Regions from separate parts of the Desulforamulus aquiferis genome, predicted to be linked through region 2. Evidence: predicted binding sites of a transcription regulator. Region 2 holds the regulator's gene; the other holds the start of a gene.
What was found. Region 2 encodes HrcA, which represses chaperone genes, less so after heat shock. Its sites were predicted from a motif close to TGTTAGCACTCNNNNNNNNNGAGTGCTAACA; they were not measured.
Positions count from the first base shown of each region.

Region 1 (9,314 bases), on a different contig from region 2:
CCTGCAGCCGGCTAACCCGGAGTTAATTGCTGTAGAGGAAGCATTAGGCCGGGTAACGGCAGCACCAATATTTGCAGCCAATTCCTCCCCCCATTATAACGCTTCTGCCATGGATGGAATTGCGGTGGATTCAGCCCTTACCTTTGGTGCCTCGGATGCAGAGCCAAGGCAGATAAAGTTGGGTGAAAGGGCCCAGGTGGTGGATACCGGTGATCCGCTGCCTCCTGGATGTGATGCTGTAATAATGATTGAAGATATTCATTTTGTGGAAGATGATGTTTTTGAAATCACCTCCGCCGCCTCTCCCTGGCAGCACGTTAGGGCCATTGGAGAAGATTTGGTAGCTACGGAAATGATCCTGCCCGCCAATCACACTATCCGGCCAGTGGATATAGGTGGTATTTTAGCTGGCGGTATCGGTAAAATAAAAGTTTATTCTAGGCCCAGGGTGGCCCTGCTGCCCACAGGAACCGAGTTGGTACAGCCTGGGACAGAGCTTAAGCCCGGTGATATCATTGAATACAATACAAGGGTACTTGGGGCCATGGTGAAAACCTGGGGTGGCGAACCAATCAGACGGGCAATAACTGTGGACGATTGGGATAAGCTTAAGGAAGCGGTTTGCACGGCGGTGGAAGAGGCAGACATGGTAGTAATTAATGCTGGTTCATCTGCTGGGCGAGAAGATTTTACCGCCCAGCTAATCAGGGAATTAGGTACAGTTCTGACCCATGGAGCAGCCATTAAACCTGGTAAACCTGTAATCCTTGGGGAGGTAAAGGGTAAGCCGGTGATTGGCATACCTGGTTACCCGGTCTCTGCAGCCCTGACCATGGAAATATTTGTACGTCCAATTATATATCGAAAATTAGGCTCAGTTCCTCCAGAACCTGAATATGCGGAGGCTATTATTTCCCGTAAGATGCCTTCCCCCATGGGAGTGGAGGAATTTATCAGGGTTAAGCTGGGCCAGGTGGGAGAAAAAATTGTGGCCACGCCAATTTCTAGGGGGGCAGGCATAATCATGTCACTGGTGAGAGCTGATGGCATGTTAAGGGTACCAAGACTTTCCGAGGGATATAGGGCCGGGGAAACTGTAAAAATAGAATTAATGAGACCCCTAGAGGCGGTAAGGCAAACAACCGTAATTATAGGCAGCCATGACATGGCCCTAGATATCCTGGCCAATCACCTGCGCAAGAGATTTCCTGATGCCAGCTTATCCAGTGCCAATGTAGGAAGCCTTGGGGGGCTGTCGGCCATCAAGAAGGGTGAATGCCACTGTGCAGGCACTCACCTGCTGGATGAGGAAACAGGTGAATACAATATAAGTTACCTTAAAAGATTATTGGGTGACCGGCCAGCAATTTTGCTAAACCTGGTCTATCGCCAGCAAGGTCTAATGGTGGCCAAGGGTAACCCACTTAACATTAAAGGCTTAGAGGATCTTGCCCGGGAAGGTATAAGGTTTATAAATCGACAAAGGGGTGCCGGAACCAGAATATTACTGGACTACAAGCTAAACCAACTGGGGATTAATCCAGACACTATCTACGGATACGGTCGAGAAGAATATACCCATATGGCTGTTGCTGCTGCTGTGGCCAGTGGTGATGCCGATGCGGGATTAGGAATTTTGGCTGCAGCTAACGCACTGGAACTGGACTTTGTGCCGGTGGTGGAGGAAAGATACGACCTTTGCATTCCTGGTGAATATTGGGAAACTCCGTATATTCAAAGGCTCCTGGAAGTTATTGCTACTCCAGAATTTAAAGAGCAGGTAGAGGCTTTAGGGGGCTATGATTTAAGAGATTGTGGCGGGGTAATGTACCGTCAGGGCATATAGGAGGAAAAATGGCACAGGATAACTCCAGGTACCTTCGCCAGTCCCTTGAGGAGCTCTTTCAACCAAATAGTAAAGTTTGGTTGGAGCGGGGTGGTACCAATTTTGGAGATGGTTTGTATTATTTACTCCTCAATGTCAAAGAACATGGATCTATCTCCCAGGCCGCCCGGGTTATGGGCATGTCTTATCGTGCTGCCTGGGGCAAGATAAAAACCGCTGAAAAAAATTGGGGCTTTCCTTTAGTAGCTACCCAAATCGGTGGGGATGCCGGTGGGGGTGCTTCTTTAACTGAGGAAGGGGTAAGGCTGGTGGAATCCTTTGGTGAGTTTCGCCGTCAGGTGGATCAGGCAGTGGAGCTAATCTTTAAGAGTACCTTTTGTTGAAAAAGATACAACTGGGTTTTAATAATCCCGAAGCAATAAAGAAGGGTAAGGGGATTACCCTTACCCTTCTTACCCCAGGATACGTTCAGGATAGGTATAGACATTCATACGTTCACCCTTAGCAAAGCCAACCACCGTTATACCTAGCTTATTGGCCATCTCAAGGCCTAGGTCAGTGGGAGCAGAGCGAGAAATTATAACCGGCAGGCCCATTTTTCCGACCTTGATGATTATTTCTGAAGAAACACGTCCACTGAAAACAAGTATTTTATCATCCAGGGGAATGCGGTTTAAAAAGGCCCGTCCAAAGATCTTATCTACTGCATTGTGGCGACCCACATCTTCATAAAAGAGTATCACTTCCGTGGGTGCACAAAGGGCTGCATTATGCACTCCGCCGGTTTGCCGGAATAAAACCGACATTTCTTCCAGCCTGTCGGACAAGTCCCATACCTGTCCGGGGCTAACAAGTAAATTGCTTGTTATCTTGTTCATGCTTTTGGCGTCGTTTACAAAGTAAAAAACCGGCCTTCCCCTGCCGCAGCAGGAAGTGATATTTCTCTTGAGGAATTTTGCCTCTGATTCACCCTCTGAGGCCTGAACATGAATCACACCGTTCTCCGAGTCAACCTTAACTTCAATAAGGTCTTCAGGTGTCTGGACCAGACCCTCTGAACATAAAAAACCTACAGCCAGCTCCTCAAGGCCCTCAGGAGAACAAACCATAGTCACAAATTCTTTACCATTAAGAAACAGTGTGACCGGGACTTCACGAACGATCAAGTCATCGGTACGGATAATCTTATCTCCCTTAATCTTGACAATGTTTGAAGTTGTTTTGTTTAAGTGCCAGACCATCGCCCAACCCCCTAGGTCATTAATACGAGTTAGTTTAATTTTAACCCAATATATCAGGATTGTGAAGGTTAGTTCAAAAACAGAGGTGATAAACGTGTATAGAATAGGCATTATAACCATGAGTGACAAGGGTTCCCAGGGGCAAAGGGAAGATATTAGCGGGGCCACCATCAAAGAAATGGTAGCAAATTTGGGGCAGGTTGAGCAATATAGAGTTATACCAGATGATTTGGAAGTAATCAAGGCAACCCTGGTCGAATTATCAGACCTGCATAATTTAGACCTTATACTTACCACGGGTGGTACAGGTCTAAGTCCTAGGGACAACACACCGGAGGCAACCCTGGCTGTCATTGACAGAAATGTTCCTGGCCTGGCGGAGGCCATCAGGGCTGAAAGTCTTAAGAAGACTCCCAAGGCAATGCTGTCCAGAGCCGTTAGTGGAACCAGAGGTAAGACCCTAATAGTAAATCTTCCCGGCAGTGTTAAAGGAGTCAGGGAGTGCCTGGAGGTAATAATGCCTGTGCTGCCCCATGGCCTAGAAATTTTATCTGGTCGGGGCGGAGAATGCGGGCAAGGGTAGCTTTTAAAAGTAGAACAATTCGGAAATAAATCGACCTAAATAAAATGGCAATTTTTATTAAATAAAGTATAAAATAACCAGATATATGGTAAAAATATAATTGGGTTTAAAAGGGATTAATAAAACCAGTAATTCTAATGTAGAAGGAGAAATTAAAAGATAACTATCCGTAATTTGGATAAATTAGTACTCATTTAGGAATTTTTACTCTCGGAGTGCTTGCTTTTAATTTTCTTGTTCTATATTATATTACTGGGTGTTAGCACTCAACATTAACGAGTGCTAACAACATAACCCGAAATTTTAAAAAAACCTTAATAATTCTAAAGGAGGGTTTTTTGTGATTAAACCATTAAGTGACAGGGTAGTTGTAAAGGCACTGCCCCAGGAAGAAAAGACCAAAAGCGGCATTGTGCTGCCGGATACTGCTAAGGAAAAGCCTCAGCAGGGTGAAGTAATTGCTGTTGGTCCCGGACGTCTAATGGAGAATGGTCAGCGTGCAACCATCGATTTAAAAGCCGGTGACAAAGTCTTTTTCTCTAAGTACGCAGGTAACGAAGTGAAAATCGATGAAGAAGAATTTTTAATTCTTCGGGAAATGGATATTCTGGCTGTAATTGAATAACTTAAATAAGTTTAACGTTAAACAATTCAAGGAGGTTGAAGATCTTGGCCAAAGAAATAATTTTCCGGGAAGATGCCCGTAAAGCTCTTGAAAAGGGTGTAAACGCCCTTGCTGAGGCTGTTAAAGTTACTCTCGGACCTAAGGGTCGTAACGTTGTTCTGGATAAAAAATTTGGTGCTCCCACCATTACCAATGACGGTGTAACAATTGCTCGGGAAATCGAACTACCCGATCACTTCGAAAATATGGGTGCCCAGCTGGTTAAAGAGGTTGCTACCAAAACCAATGATGTTGCCGGTGACGGTACTACCACTGCTACAGTTTTAGCTCAGGCCCTTGTTCGTGAAGGCTTGAAAAACGTAGCTGCAGGTGCTAACCCCATGATCATTAAGCGCGGTATTGAAAAAGCCGTTGAGAAGGCTGTAGAAGAAATTAAAGCTATGTCTAAACCCATCGAGAGCAAGGAAGCAATTGCCCAGGTGGCAACTATTTCTGCAAACGATGATTCCATTGGCAACCTGATTGCTGAAGCTATGGAAAAAGTAGGCAAAGACGGTGTTATCACTGTAGAAGAATCCCAGGGCATCGGTACTACTTTAGAAGTAGTTGAAGGTATGAATTTTGACAGGGGTTATATCTCCCCATATATGATTACTGACACAGATAAAATGGAAGCTGCTTTGTCCGATCCCTATATTTTAATTACTGATAAGAAAATTGCTTCCGTTCAGGAAATCCTTCCTGTGCTGGAAAAAGTTGTTCAGACCGGCAATAAGCCTGTACTAATCATTTGTGAAGACCTGGAAGGTGAAGCTCTTGCTACCCTGGTGCTGAACAAACTGCGTGGTACTTTAAATGTTGTTGCTGTTAAGGCTCCTGGCTTTGGCGATCGCCGTAAGGCTATGCTGGAAGATATCGCTACCCTTACAGGTGGTATTGTAATTACTGAGGAAGTTGGCCTGAAGCTTGATAAGACTACCCTTGAAATGCTGGGTACCGCACGCCAGATCCGTGTTAAGAAAGAAGAAACCATCATCGTTGGTGGTGCTGGTGAGCAAGAAAATATCGAAGGCCGCGTTGCTCAAATCAAGAAGCAAATCGAAGAAACCACCTCTGATTTCGACCGTGAGAAGCTACAAGAGCGTTTGGCTAAACTGGCCGGCGGTGTAGCAGTTATCCAGGTTGGTGCAGCTACCGAGGTTGAAATGAAAGAGAAGAAGCTGCGTATTGATGACGCCCTCAACGCTACCCGTGCAGCAGTTGAAGAAGGTATAGTTCCTGGTGGCGGCACCGCTTATGTTGATCTCATTGCATCTTTAGATGAAATCGTTCTGGATGGCGATGCTAAGACCGGTGTTGACATCGTTAAGCGCGCTATGGAAGAACCCCTCCGCCAGATTGCCAACAACGCTGGCCTTGAAGGTTCCGTAGTTGTAGAAAAAGTAAAAGTTACTGAAAAGGGCATTGGCTTCAACGCCATGTCTGAAGAATATGTTAACATGATCGGTGCTGGTATCGTTGACCCTGCCAAAGTTACTCGCTCCGCTCTGCAAAATGCTGCTTCCATTGCAGCCATGATTCTTACCACCGAAACCCTGATTTCCGATAAGCCTGAAGAAGGCGGCGGTGCCAACCCAATGGCCGCTATGGGCGGAATGGGTGGCATGGGCGGCATGATGTAAGAAGTGCCCCTAAACCCTGTAAAATCAAGGGTCGGAAGTTATAAAATAGTTCTATGACCACATTTTGACCACATTGGCTCACAAAGCTAATGTGGTCATTACATTTCTTATAGTCTATTCATCAATTCGGTGAACTTCTGAGATGCATATAGATATTCAGCTAGCACACAGCCATTAGTAGGTAGATAACGGCCTAAGTTGCAGCCAAACAGGTAATCTATCAATACTCATATTTAATATAATTACCGAAGTATCCTTTGAACTACGCTAATGCTATTTCTAATCGTGGTTTTTAATATTCAATTCTGGTAAGATTGTATTAGCATAGTCAGGAAAAAATTGCACCCAATTGAACGAACGGGGGAATTTCAATGACGTGGGAAGAAGTAAAAAAAACCTATCCAAATCAGTGGTTGTTGATTGAAGCTATTGAAGCACATACCGAAGAAAACAAGAGAATTGTAAACCAAATAGCCGTCATCAACAATTTTTGCGATGATAATAACAAAGCATTGCAGCAATATTTACAACTACATCGGAAATATCGAGAAAGAGAATTGTATGTTGTGCATACATCACGACCTGAATTAGACATCATAGAGCAACGCTGGAGTGGTGTGAGGGCAATTTATGAATCTTAGATTAAAATATGGATTACCCTTTGTTACTGCAACACTTACACATAAGGGTAAGGCACTAACTTCTAATGATTTTCTTATTGACACTGGTTCAGCCTCCACCATCATCGCTGCTGAGCTCGCCCTTGACTTAGGATTAGGCCCCGAACCACTGGATGTTATTAGGCAAATCAGAGGCGTTGGTGGAACAGAATTTGTATATGAAAAGTGCATAGACAGGCTCCAATTAGGGACTAGAAGTATATCTAATTTTAAAATACAGATTGGCGATATGGATTATGGATTTGAGATAGACGGAATAATTGGGCTTGATTATTTGCTGAAAGCCAAGGTAATTATAGATTTAGAAACCCTAACACTTGTGTGAGAACTCCAAGAATGTTTTATAACATAGGTATCTAATAGCCCGTTGGATTAAGAGTAATACAAAAATATATTTAGACAAGCCCTTAAAGCAACGACGCGTTTCGGGTTGGGTATTCGTCTACTTGATGGCACAGTCTAGAAATATTATCTCTTGTGTGTGACACTTAAAGGCATTACTAGATTATACTTTATAAGAGACATGCAAGTAGACCCGTAAGCTGCAAGTCACCCGGCCCGCTATGACCTGGGAAGTTGGCCAGGATGAGCAGGACGGGTGTCTGGCGACCTGGAAATAATGCTAAAAACTTATTGACAACTGGGAAAATATTCTTTATAGTCAACTCAAAGTCGACCGGACACATGTTCGGCGGCTTTTTCTTTTGCGAAGCGGGCCCTCCGGTCAGGGCCCGTATTCAAAGAAAATATACAAGGAGGAGATAAATATGCCGATTGTAAAAGAATCCATTACCAGCAGAATTAAACTTCGCACAACACTGAAGTTAGTCTCAACGGTAACCCCATCTTTGCTAACCGTACCTATCTATTTATTGCTGATTTCCGGGTTATTTTATTTCTATTCGACATAATTTTTATAATTTCCCCACGTATGGGTGTAAAATTAGTAAGCACTATTAAAAAGTTATCGACAGAATTAATAGGAAACTTCTCAAGAAATGTCTATTACCAATACTTACTAGCAATTTAAAAGGAGAATGAGGAGTTTTTAAAAGATTATTTTATAGATCCACCCTATTTCTCATCATTAGTTGGTTCTTTAGAACGGCCTAAACCATCTGTAGTATAGCTCCAAGAGGTTTCGGAAAAACAGCTTGGAGAAAAAGGCTTGAGAGCTTATCTGAGGAACACAGTGATAAGAGTATATCAATTCTATATGATAATTTCCCTATAGAAGGAATTTCAAATCCAAAAAATATTACTTTTGAGATGCATCTGCATAGGATTATGAGATCTATACTAATTGCTTTTTTGTCAAAGCTTCATACTGAAGAGAATCCTTTTGAGTTTAATGAATATGAACGGAGTAGACTGATAAAGTTAATTGAGAAATATCTAAACAATATAACTGTTAATGAAGTGACACAAGCGATAAATTCTATTAAAGGAGCAAGAGGGTAGTTATTTGATATATGGGTAAAGTTTACTAAACCAATAAACTCCATAATAAATATGATTTCAGCAGCAAAATCTCTAGGTTCTGTAGATTTAGCAGTAGAGACAAGAAAAGTAGTGAATTCTAGTATAGAGGAAAAAGCTAAAGATATTTTAAAAACTAAGTTAAAAGAAAGTTGACAGCCGGTGTACCATGCTGAAATTTGAGCAAAATAAGAGTAGGCCGATTTTAAAATGGTAATTTTATCTAAAACTATGTTATTCTTACTAGAACAGTTTCAAAGCACAAAGTTGGAGGGAGAATATGCCAATATATAATAGTATCCTTGAAACTATAGGTGGGACACCCCTGGTTAGACTTAATAAACTAACCCAGGGACTAGGAGCAGAAGTGCTGGCTAAGGTAGAATTTTTCAATCCTGGGGGTAGTGTTAAGGATAGGATAGGTTATGCCATGGTCATGGATGCCCTGGAGAGTGGAGAGATAAATAAGGAAAGTGTATTAATCGAACCTACCAGCGGCAATACGGGGGTAGGTTTAGCCATGACCTGTGCGGTTCTGGGCATCAGGCTTATTTTAACCATGCCGGAAACAATGAGTGAGGAGAGGCGAAGCCTATTAAGGGCCTATGGGGCGGAATTGGTATTAACACCGGGAGGACAAGGCATGAGGGGGGCTGTGGCCAGGGCAGAGGAACTGGCGGCCAGTACTCCGGGGGCAAAAATTCTTCAGCAATTTGCCAATCCAGCCAATCCAAAGGCCCACGTTAAAACTACCGCCCTTGAAATTTGGGGGGATACTGATGGTAAGGTTGATATTCTTGTTGCCGGGGTTGGCACCGGTGGCACAATAACGGGAGTGGCAAAGGCTTTAAAGGAAAGAAAACCTGACTTCCAAGCCGTGGCGGTGGAACCTGCTGAATCTCCGATTCTTTCAGGAGGCAGCCCCTCCCCCCATCCGATTCAGGGTATTGGAGCAGGCTTCATACCTGATATTTTAGCCATGGATTTACTGGATGAGGTTTTTCAGGTAACAGGAGCTGAGGCATTGGAGACAGCCAGGCATTTAGCCAGGGAAGAAGGAATGCTTGTGGGCATCTCCTCTGGAGCTGCTGTATATGCTGCCCTGGAGGTGGCAAAGCGCCCTGAGAATAGAGGGAAAACAATCGTGGTAGTACTGCCGGATACAGGGGAGCGATACT
Region 1 is NZ_JARPTC010000001.1:40,526-49,839, forward strand. Features, by position in the region: gene P6N53_RS00285 (molybdopterin biosynthesis protein) at 1-1,846, shown strand, start outside; gene P6N53_RS00290 (winged helix-turn-helix domain-containing protein) at 1,855-2,229, shown strand; gene fdhD (formate dehydrogenase accessory sulfurtransferase FdhD) at 2,299-3,087, opposite strand; gene P6N53_RS00300 (MogA/MoaB family molybdenum cofactor biosynthesis protein) at 3,182-3,670, shown strand; gene groES (co-chaperone GroES) at 4,011-4,295, shown strand; gene groL (chaperonin GroEL) at 4,337-5,977, shown strand; gene P6N53_RS00315 (hypothetical protein) at 6,349-6,618, shown strand; gene P6N53_RS00320 (retropepsin-like aspartic protease) at 6,608-6,982, shown strand; gene P6N53_RS00325 (hypothetical protein) at 7,425-7,568, shown strand; gene cysK (cysteine synthase A) at 8,417-9,314, shown strand, end outside.
Region 1: groES (co-chaperone GroES) is a predicted target of HrcA. The motif match lies at 3,928-3,958, and genes of this name have one in related genera.

Region 2 (9,314 bases):
ACTGCCCTGTCAACCTCTTCCGGCTCAAAGCCCCCCTCAGGCCCGATAAATATATAAACCTCCCGGGGCGATTCAACCAACAGCACCTTACTTAAATGCTGCATCTTTTCACCCTCCCAGGGCAGCAGCAGAAGAGCACCTGCGGGAATTCCCGTAAACACTTCTTCCCAGGAGGATAATCTATCAACCGATGGAATTTCGCTTCTACGGCATTGTTTGGAGGCTTCTAGGGCAACTCTCTGCCACCGTTCCTGTCGTTCTATAATCTTTTTTCCTTCTAGCCTTACCACCGAGCGCTTAGCCGCTAGGGGTATAATCCGGTGCACTCCTAATTCGGTACATTTTTGTATAATACTTTCCAGTTTATCCCCCTTAGGCAAACCTTGAACCAAGGTCACTTTAAGGTTTGGTTCAGATATCTGATCTTCTTTACCCAGTAGGCGACATTTTATTTCCTCTTTATGTATCTCAGATATCTCAGCCTTAAAAGCCTTACCTCTGCCGTCCAGGAGGGTTAAGGTAGCACCAGGTTCCATGCGTAATACCCTTACAATATGTTTTACATCCGGTCCGGTTATGACTGCACTATCTTCCCTTATCTGATGAGGCTCTATAAAAAAGCGGGCCAAAATTTATCCCTCCAAAGTGCTAAGATAGGACACCCATTCCCCGTCTTCCCGTGTAGCTAGTACTATAAAACCGGCTTGTTCTAGTTTTTCCTTTACTTCCTCAGCCCTAAACCGAATAATTCCAGAGGTGATAAAATACCCCCCCGGCCTGATAATCCCTGAAACATCCGGTGCTAGAAGGATAATAACATTGGCTATAATATTTGCAATTACAATGTCCAGCGGTCCCTCAACCTTGTCCAGCAGATTACCCTGACATACATCTACCTGTCCTTGAACTTCGTTTAGACCAATGTTTTCCCGAGCTATATCCACGGCCACTTGATCAAGATCCACAGCAAAAACCTTTGCTGCCCCCAGCTTGGCTGCAGTAATTGCCAGTATCCCTGTACCGGTCCCTACATCTGCTACAGTTTCTCCTCCCTGGACTATGTCTTCTAAAAACTCCATGCACATGGTAGTGGTGGGGTGATTTCCGCAGCCAAAGGCCATGCCAGGGTCTAGCTCCAACACTAGACGTCCCGGAGGTGGAGAATAGTCTTCCCAACTAGGCTTTACTGCCAGTTTCTTCCCAATCTCCACCGGCTTATAATAAGCCATCCAAGAGGTAGCCCAATCTTCTTCAGCAACCCTAATGGTCTCCACCCTAGGAAGATTCTCCAAAGGTAATTCCGCCAGTCTAATCTGAATCGAAGCAAGCTTGTCCTCCAAATCCACATTATCCGGCAAATAAGCTTTAACCACCGGCATAGGACGATTTAGTACTTCCTCCGGGAACTCATAATGATCCCATATATTAGCAGCTATATATCTAGAAATTAAGGCGGGGTCCTCAATCACAACCCCGCCAGCACCAAGTTCCTCAAAGATATTGCTGACCATATCTATTCCTTCATGGGGCACATGGACGGCAATTTCTAACCAATTCACGGCTTTATAGCCCTCCTCTTGGGTATGTCTTGGCTTATCAGCCAATAAAAGCATCTTTCATTTTTTCAAAGATGTTTTTGTTGCCGCCCTGGGGGTTTTCTCCGCCCAAGCGGGCAAATTCTTTGAGTAGCTCTTTCTGCTTATCACTTAATTTTGTTGGAGTGGTTACCTTTACCCTCACATGCTGGTCGCCACGCCCACTGCCATTTAGATACGGCACACCTTTTCCTTTGATACGGAAAACGGTGCCGGTTTGAGTGCCTTCGGGCACCTTTAGTTCAGCAGTACCATCAAGGGTTGGAACCTCCACAACATCCCCCAGGGCGGCTTGGGCAAAACTAATATTCATTTCGTAAATAACCTCATTGCCATCCCTGGCAAAATCTTTATGGGGGCGAACTGACAAATAAACATATAGGTCACCCGGAGGACCACCCCTGATTCCTGCCTCGCCTTCACCATTTAAGCGTAATCTGGAGCCATCATCAACACCGGCAGGAATTTTGATATGAATGGTCTTGGTTTTTCTGACCTGACCCATTCCCCGGCAGGTGGGGCAAGGCTTTTCAATTACTTTACCGGTACCTCGGCATTGCTCACAGGTTCGGCTTTGCACTATTCTGCCAAAGGGTGTGTTTTGGGCAATCTGAACTTGCCCGGTGCCTTGACAGATACCGCAGGTCTTGGTTTTACTACCAGGAGCAGACCCACTACCAGCGCAGGTGTCACATGTTTCAATCCTTGGTACCTGGATATCTCTCTCCAGGCCAAAGGCAGCTTCCTTGAAGGATATTTCCAGGTTAATCCTCAAATCACTACCCTTTTGGGGACCAGTGCGTTGGCGGCCCATGCCCCCAAAAAACATATCAAATATATCTCCCAAACCGCCGCCGAAGTCAGCACCGCCAAATCCGCCAGCACCAAAACCTTGACCGTCGGTTGCTGCATGCCCAAATTGGTCGTAAGCAGCCCTTTTTTCCTGATCACTGAGCACAGCATAGGCCTCGGCAATTTCTTTAAATTTGGCCTCAGCTTCATCTTTGTTACCAGAATAGGCATCAGGGTGGTATTGTCGGGCCAGCTTACGGTAAGCTTTCTTCAAATCCTCTGGCGAAGCGTCCCGGGAAACCCCAAGCACTTCATAATAATCCCGTTTAGCCATATTTCACCACCTAAAATCAAAAATTACAAAAATAGTATCACTGGAAGAAAGGCACGCAATAATCATTCCCTTTAATGCGTGCCTTTAAGAAACACTTATCTATTATATTACAGGGGACTATTTATTGTCGTCTTTTTTCTCATCTTTAATTTCATAATCAGCATCTACCACATTATCCTTACCCGCTGTATCCCCGCAGGAACCTCCTGCACAACCTCCCTGGGCCTCCTGCTGTGCATTTTGCTGATACATTGCTGAGGTTAACTCATATAAGGGTTTGGTTAATGCTTCCAGTTTATTTTTAATTTCATCAATGTCATTGCCACCAAGGGCAGCCTTAAGTTCCTCAATGGCCTTTTTCAGGTTATCCACCTGAGCTTGATCCGCCTTATCACCAAGATCGGTTATTGTTTTCTCTGCTTGATAAATCATGGTGTCAGCCTGATTTCTGATCTCAACGGACTCTTTACGCTTCTTATCCTCTTCGGCAAACTTCTCGGCATCATTAACCATCGTATTAATTTCATCATCCGATAAACCGCCGGTTCCTGTAATAGATATACTCTGTGCTTTGCCTGTGCCCATATCCTTGGCGGACACGGATACTATACCGTTAACGTCTATATCAAATTTGACTTCAATCTGGGGTACGCCCCTTGGCGCCGGGGGAATTCCGGTAAGTTGGAACTTACCCAGGGTTTTATTATCCCCAGCCATCTGACGCTCACCTTGCAGCACGTGAATCTCAACCGAGGTCTGGTTATCAGCTGCAGTGGAGAAAATCTGGCTCTTTGATGTGGGAATAGTAGTATTGCGATCAATCAAGCGGGTAAACACACCACCCAGGGTTTCAATGCCCAGAGATAAAGGGGTGACATCCAGTAGCAGGACATCCTTAACCTCACCGGCTAATACCCCTGCCTGGATGGCAGCACCTATGGCTACACACTCATCAGGGTTAATACCCTTATGGGGCTCCTTGCCCAGGAATTTGCGTATTGCCTCCTGAACCGCTGGAATACGGGTAGAGCCACCAACCATCAGCACTTTATTGATTTCATTAGCGCTTAATCCTGAGTCAGCTAAGGCCTGGCGTGTGGGGCCCATGGTTTTTTCCACCAGATCAGCGGTTAACTCATCAAATTTAGCCCTAGTCAAATTAATATCCAAGTGAACCGGACCATCTGGCCCAACGGAAATAAAGGGTAAGTTAATATTTGAGGTTACTACACCAGACAATTCAATTTTTGCTTTTTCAGCGGCTTCCTTTAGTCGCTGCATAGCCATTTTATCCTTGGCAAGGTCTATGCCGGTCTCTTTCTTGAACTCACTGGCCAGGTATTCCATTACCCGGTGGTCAAAGTCATCTCCACCCAGTCGGTTATTACCACTGGTGGCTTTCACCTCAAAAACTCCCTCACCAAGCTCCAGGATGGAAACATCAAAGGTACCGCCGCCCAAGTCAAACACCAGGACAGTTTGATCCTCTCCCTTATCCAACCCATAGGCTAAAGCTGCAGCTGTAGGCTCGTTGATGATCCTCAGTACTTCAAGCCCAGCAATCTTGCCGGCGTCCTTGGTGGCCTGACGTTGCGAGTCACTGAAATAAGCTGGCACAGTAATAACTGCCTGGGTAACAGATTGACCAAGGTAAGCCTCAGCATCTGCCTTTAGCTTTGACAGAACCATGGCCGATATTTCCTGGGGTGAATAGTCTTTACTCTCAATAGTTACCTTATAGTTGGTCCCCATATGACGTTTAATTGAAAGGACTGTGCGATCGGGATTACTAACAGCCTGACGTTTAGCAACCTGCCCTACTAAACGCTCACCTGTTTTAGAAAAACCTACGGCAGATGGTGTTGTACGTGCCCCCTCGGCATTTGGAATAACTACCGCCTCTCCGCCTTCCATTACAGCAACGCAGGAGTTAGTAGTACCTAAATCAATACCAATTACTTTTCCCATTGTTTTCAACCTCCTGAGAAAATTATGTTTAATTTTTAGGACCTGGCTACTTTAACCATAGCAGGTCTAATTATCTTTCCTTTTAGAAAGTATCCTTTTCTTAGTTCCTCAACCACCGTATTTTCCGGACTCCCTGTATCCTCCACCTGCATAACAGCCTCATGGTGATTAGGATCAAATTGCTCTCCTACAGAAGGCACGGGGGTCAGCCCTTCATTGGTAAGTACCTCTATAAACTGACGGTGAATCATTTCTACCCCGCTGACAAACTTATCTCCACCATCACCGGAAGAAGCAAGGGCCCTTTCAAAATTATCCAGCACAGGTAGTAATTCCTTAATTAAATGCTCAGAACCATACTTTATAAGGTCTTCTCTCTCCTGGCGACTGCGACGGCGTAAATTTTCATAATCTGCTTGTAGCCTTAAAGCCCTGTTATTATTAGCCTCTGCCTCTGCGTTCTTTTCGTCCAGCAGCCTTTTAAGTTCAGCAGGGTCATGGGATACCTCGGTCTGATTGTCTGCCATTACTTCAGGTTCCAAAACTTCAGGTTCCACCACTTCCTTTTTTAATTCTTCCTGATTTAAATTATTTTTGGTCACTCTATCACTCCTCAAACTACTGCTCATGGTTATCTCCAGCAGCCTGTTTATAATCTCTCATCTTTATAATGGTATCAATCCTAAGTATGGCTTCAGCTATCTCACCTGCCGCCTTCAATGCATGGATTTTAACCAGGGCCGGATCCAATACACCCAGTTCCAGCATGTCGGCTATCTCCCCGGTGTCACAGTCCACTGCCAGGGAGCTATTATTTTGCTCCACCTGGGCTGCCAATACGTCCCCTATTTTTTCCAAGGGATTAAAGCCAGCATTGGAAACTATCTGAGCCAGAGGGCGTTTTAAAGCCTCTGCCACACAGTCAACACCATAGGCCGCCATACCACGGGTGTTTTCTCGGATCTTTTCTACCTCCCTGGCCACGGCTAATTCCACTGAGCCTCCCCCGGGAACAACTCCCCCCTTGATAGAAGCTTGAACAGAACTAGCAGCATCCTTGGCAATGCGTTCCCTCTCACCCACCACTTCCTCGGTGGCCGCACCAACCAGCACAGTGGCCATCGGCTTGCCATAGCCATTTAATATCCAAACCTGCTCAAGTTTTTCGTCTTCAAGGACTCTGTTTGCCTTACCCAAGTATTTTTCTAGTTCCATGGACTCCTTTTTCAAACCGGTTCGTTTAATGATCCTGGCCCCTGTGTGCTCTGCTGCCCGGCGGAGTTCCTTTGCTAATACTCGTTGAACCACCATAATACCAGCATCGGTAAGCATTTCCTCTGCTATATCGTCAACTCCCCGATCCACCAGAACTAAACCGACTCCCAGATTAATTATCCTTTGCACATTGGCTCTGAATTCACTCTGGAGTTCCAAATAACGTGCAAAGCCCGCTTCCGTGCTAAGGGCCTCATCTTCAATTTCTTCAGGCTCCAGGGCATCATCAATAACCAGAATCTTAACATCATCCAGGTTCCTTGGCATTTGCTTATTAATGGTTTCCTTATTAAGGATTACACCCATGAACACCTGGTTTGAGGCCCCTTCTTCAGAAACCACCGTATCGGCAAGCTTAAAATTGGGGTCCAATAACTTATTACGGCCAATTAAACGGGCAGATTCCACCACCAAATCGGCAATATCCTGGTGCTCCCTACCAGCAACCAAGGCCACCTGATGAACCCAAGAATGCCGCAAGTCCTCCATGGGTAGGGTTTTTTCCTTGATAGCTTCCAATGCTCGCCGCACCCCGGTTCTTATGCCCTCTATGACTCGGGCCACCGGTACCCCCTTAGCCACCTGTTCAACCCCGGCACCCACCAGGGCGCCTGCCATAACCGTGGCAGTGGTGGTTCCATCTCCTATCTCTTCCTGTTGGGCTTTAGCAATATTTATCACCATCCTGGCCGCCGGGTGGTTTGCTTCCATCATGGTAAGAATAGTTACCCCATCATTGGTAATTACCACTTCTCCAAACTTATCTACCAGCATAGTGTCAAGACCCTTTGGTCCTAGGGTTCCTTCCACCGCCGAGGCAATAGCCCTAACGGCATTTGAATTTGTCATCAGGGCAGCCAGTTTTTCATTTACTTCAGCCCCCTGGCTGGCCTGCTGTTTGAGACTCACTACAGTCCCTCCTTTAATAAACTCAACCTTTACCCTTAAGAATACTCTCCAATACCCTGGAAAGATTCCTTGTCATATGATCCACCACTGTAACTACTTTAGCATATTCCATTCTGGTTGGTCCCAAGACACCAATAGTCCCCAGGACTTTATTGCCAACCCTATAGCTGGCTGTAACCATACTGCAATTTTGAATTTCTTGTCTGGCATTTTCATTGCCAATTTTCACAGTTACACCCTGGATTCCCTGGGAATGCTCCAGTATATCCCGCAGCATTTCCTCCTGTTCCAAAAGGGATAATAGAACCTTTACCTTATCAACATTGTGAAACTCCGGTTGATTGAGGATATTGAATACCCCGTCTAAATATATTTTATCCTCCGCCTCCGTTGTTAGCCTATCTTGCATCAGTTCAAGGGCCAAATCCAGTATATGCCTGTGCTTATGCAGCTCAAAATATACTTCTTTAATCAGTGCAAGTCTGATATTGTCCATGTTTTTGCCCTGCAGCTTGGCGTTAAGGACACTGGATATTTGCTCCAAATCTTGTTGAGTAATACTCTCCGGTATAGACATTATTTGGTGCTGCACAGCTCCGGTATCCATCACTACAATCAATATTGCTTGGGCTGGTGCCATCAAGACCAGTTGAATATGTTTGAAGTTGCTTGTTGCCATTTGAGGTGACCGCACCAGGGCTGTATAGTTTGTCAGTTTGGCTAACATTCTGCCGGTCCGGTTAATCACTTCTCCGACTTCCCGAACTTTATTTTCATATCCCCGGTGGATGGTGTTTTCTTCCTCCCTGGTTAGCTCTTCCCTCTGCATTAGACAGTCAACATAATAGCGATAACCCATATCTGAGGGAATACGTCCAGCTGAAGTATGTGGCTGTTCAATAAATCCCATTTCTTCTAAGTCAGCCATCTCATTTCTAATTGTTGCGGGACTTACCCCCAATTTATATTTACGGGATATAGTTCTGGAACCAACTGGCTCAGCAGTATTTATATAATCTTTAATGATGGCCAACAGAATCTGCTGTTTTCGTTCATCCATTTTCACGTCGGCACACCTCCTGACTACACCCTGATGCAGGGTGTTAGCACTCTAATGTGTTGAGTGCTAATTCTAATTAAAAATTTAGCAAAAGCAAAATTATTTGTCAAGCAACTGCCATTGAAGTAATTATTAAAACAGTTATATTTTGCCATAACTAATGGATTTTAATTCTTTTTTCATCTATTTAAACAAATTCACAGAAAACCCTATTTGCCACAGGTACGCCCTTGTCAGTTAATTTCAATATGCCCTTGTGCAGCTCCACTAAACCTTCCTGCTGCAATTTCTTAATCTGTTTTCCAAAAACCTCGCTCACGCAAACTCCAAATCGTGTCTTAAAGGCATTTAACTCCAAACCTTCAGTTAATCGAAGTCCCAGGAATATTGTATCCCCCATTTGCTCTTCCCGCCCTAAAGTACGGGATTCTTCTATGGGTCTTCTCCCCGAAAATAGAAGTCTAGTGTATTCCTCTAGACTGCTGACATTGCTAAAACGGGTTCCATCCATAAATGAATGGGCAGCCGGCCCCAAACCCAAGTAGTTATTATTGTGCCAGTAGATTAAGTTATGCTGGCATAGGAAATTGGGCCTGGCAAAATTGGATATTTCATACTGGCCATATCCCAAGGTTGACAGGGTTTTGATTCCTAGCAGATACATTTCCAATTCCAATTCCTCGGGACAGACTTTAGTTTTTCCTGCATCCACTGCGTCCGCAAGGGGAGTTCCTTCCTCCAACTGCAGGCCATAGCAAGATAGGTGTTCCGGTCGCCATGCCGCCACTACTTCCAGTGTTCGTCTCCACTGTTCTAAGGTTTGGCCCGGCAATCCGAAAATCAAATCAAGATTAAGGTTATTAAATCCTGCCCTTCTGGCAAACTCTACGGCTTGTTCTGCCTCGCGAAAACTATGTATACGACCAATGGATCGCAATAGATCTTGATGGGTGGATTGTACTCCTAAGCTTAGTCTATTGTATCCGGCCTCCTTAAGACCCTTTAGCTTTTCGAAGTCAACTGTACCGGGATTAGCCTCTATACTGATTTCAGCCTGGGATACAATATCAAATGCCCGATGTATCTGTTCCAAAATTCGTTCCAAATACCCGGGCATAAGACAAGTGGGCGTTCCCCCGCCCACAAAAATTGTAGCTATCTTTTTATTTTCTGGGCACAGGGTTTCCGAGTAAAAATTTATTTCTTTGATCAAAGAATCCAGGTAAGTATCTGCCTGTTCTCTATTTAGAGGATAAGAAACGAAATCACAGTAAAGACATTTGCGCAGGCAAAAGGGAACATGAATATACAGTCCTATGGCCATAGCTGTGTATGTCCGGGGTCAGGCACAGGTCCTAAATTTCTCAAATAACCGTTCATG
Region 2 is NZ_JARPTC010000020.1:23,321-32,634, forward strand. Features, by position in the region: gene P6N53_RS13385 (16S rRNA (uracil(1498)-N(3))-methyltransferase) at 1-629, opposite strand, end outside; gene prmA (50S ribosomal protein L11 methyltransferase) at 633-1,559, opposite strand; gene dnaJ (molecular chaperone DnaJ) at 1,597-2,721, opposite strand; gene dnaK (molecular chaperone DnaK) at 2,839-4,689, opposite strand; gene grpE (nucleotide exchange factor GrpE) at 4,725-5,291, opposite strand; gene P6N53_RS13410 (TCP-1/cpn60 chaperonin family protein) at 5,308-6,873, opposite strand; gene hrcA (heat-inducible transcriptional repressor HrcA) at 6,896-7,939, opposite strand; gene hemW (radical SAM family heme chaperone HemW) at 8,121-9,257, opposite strand.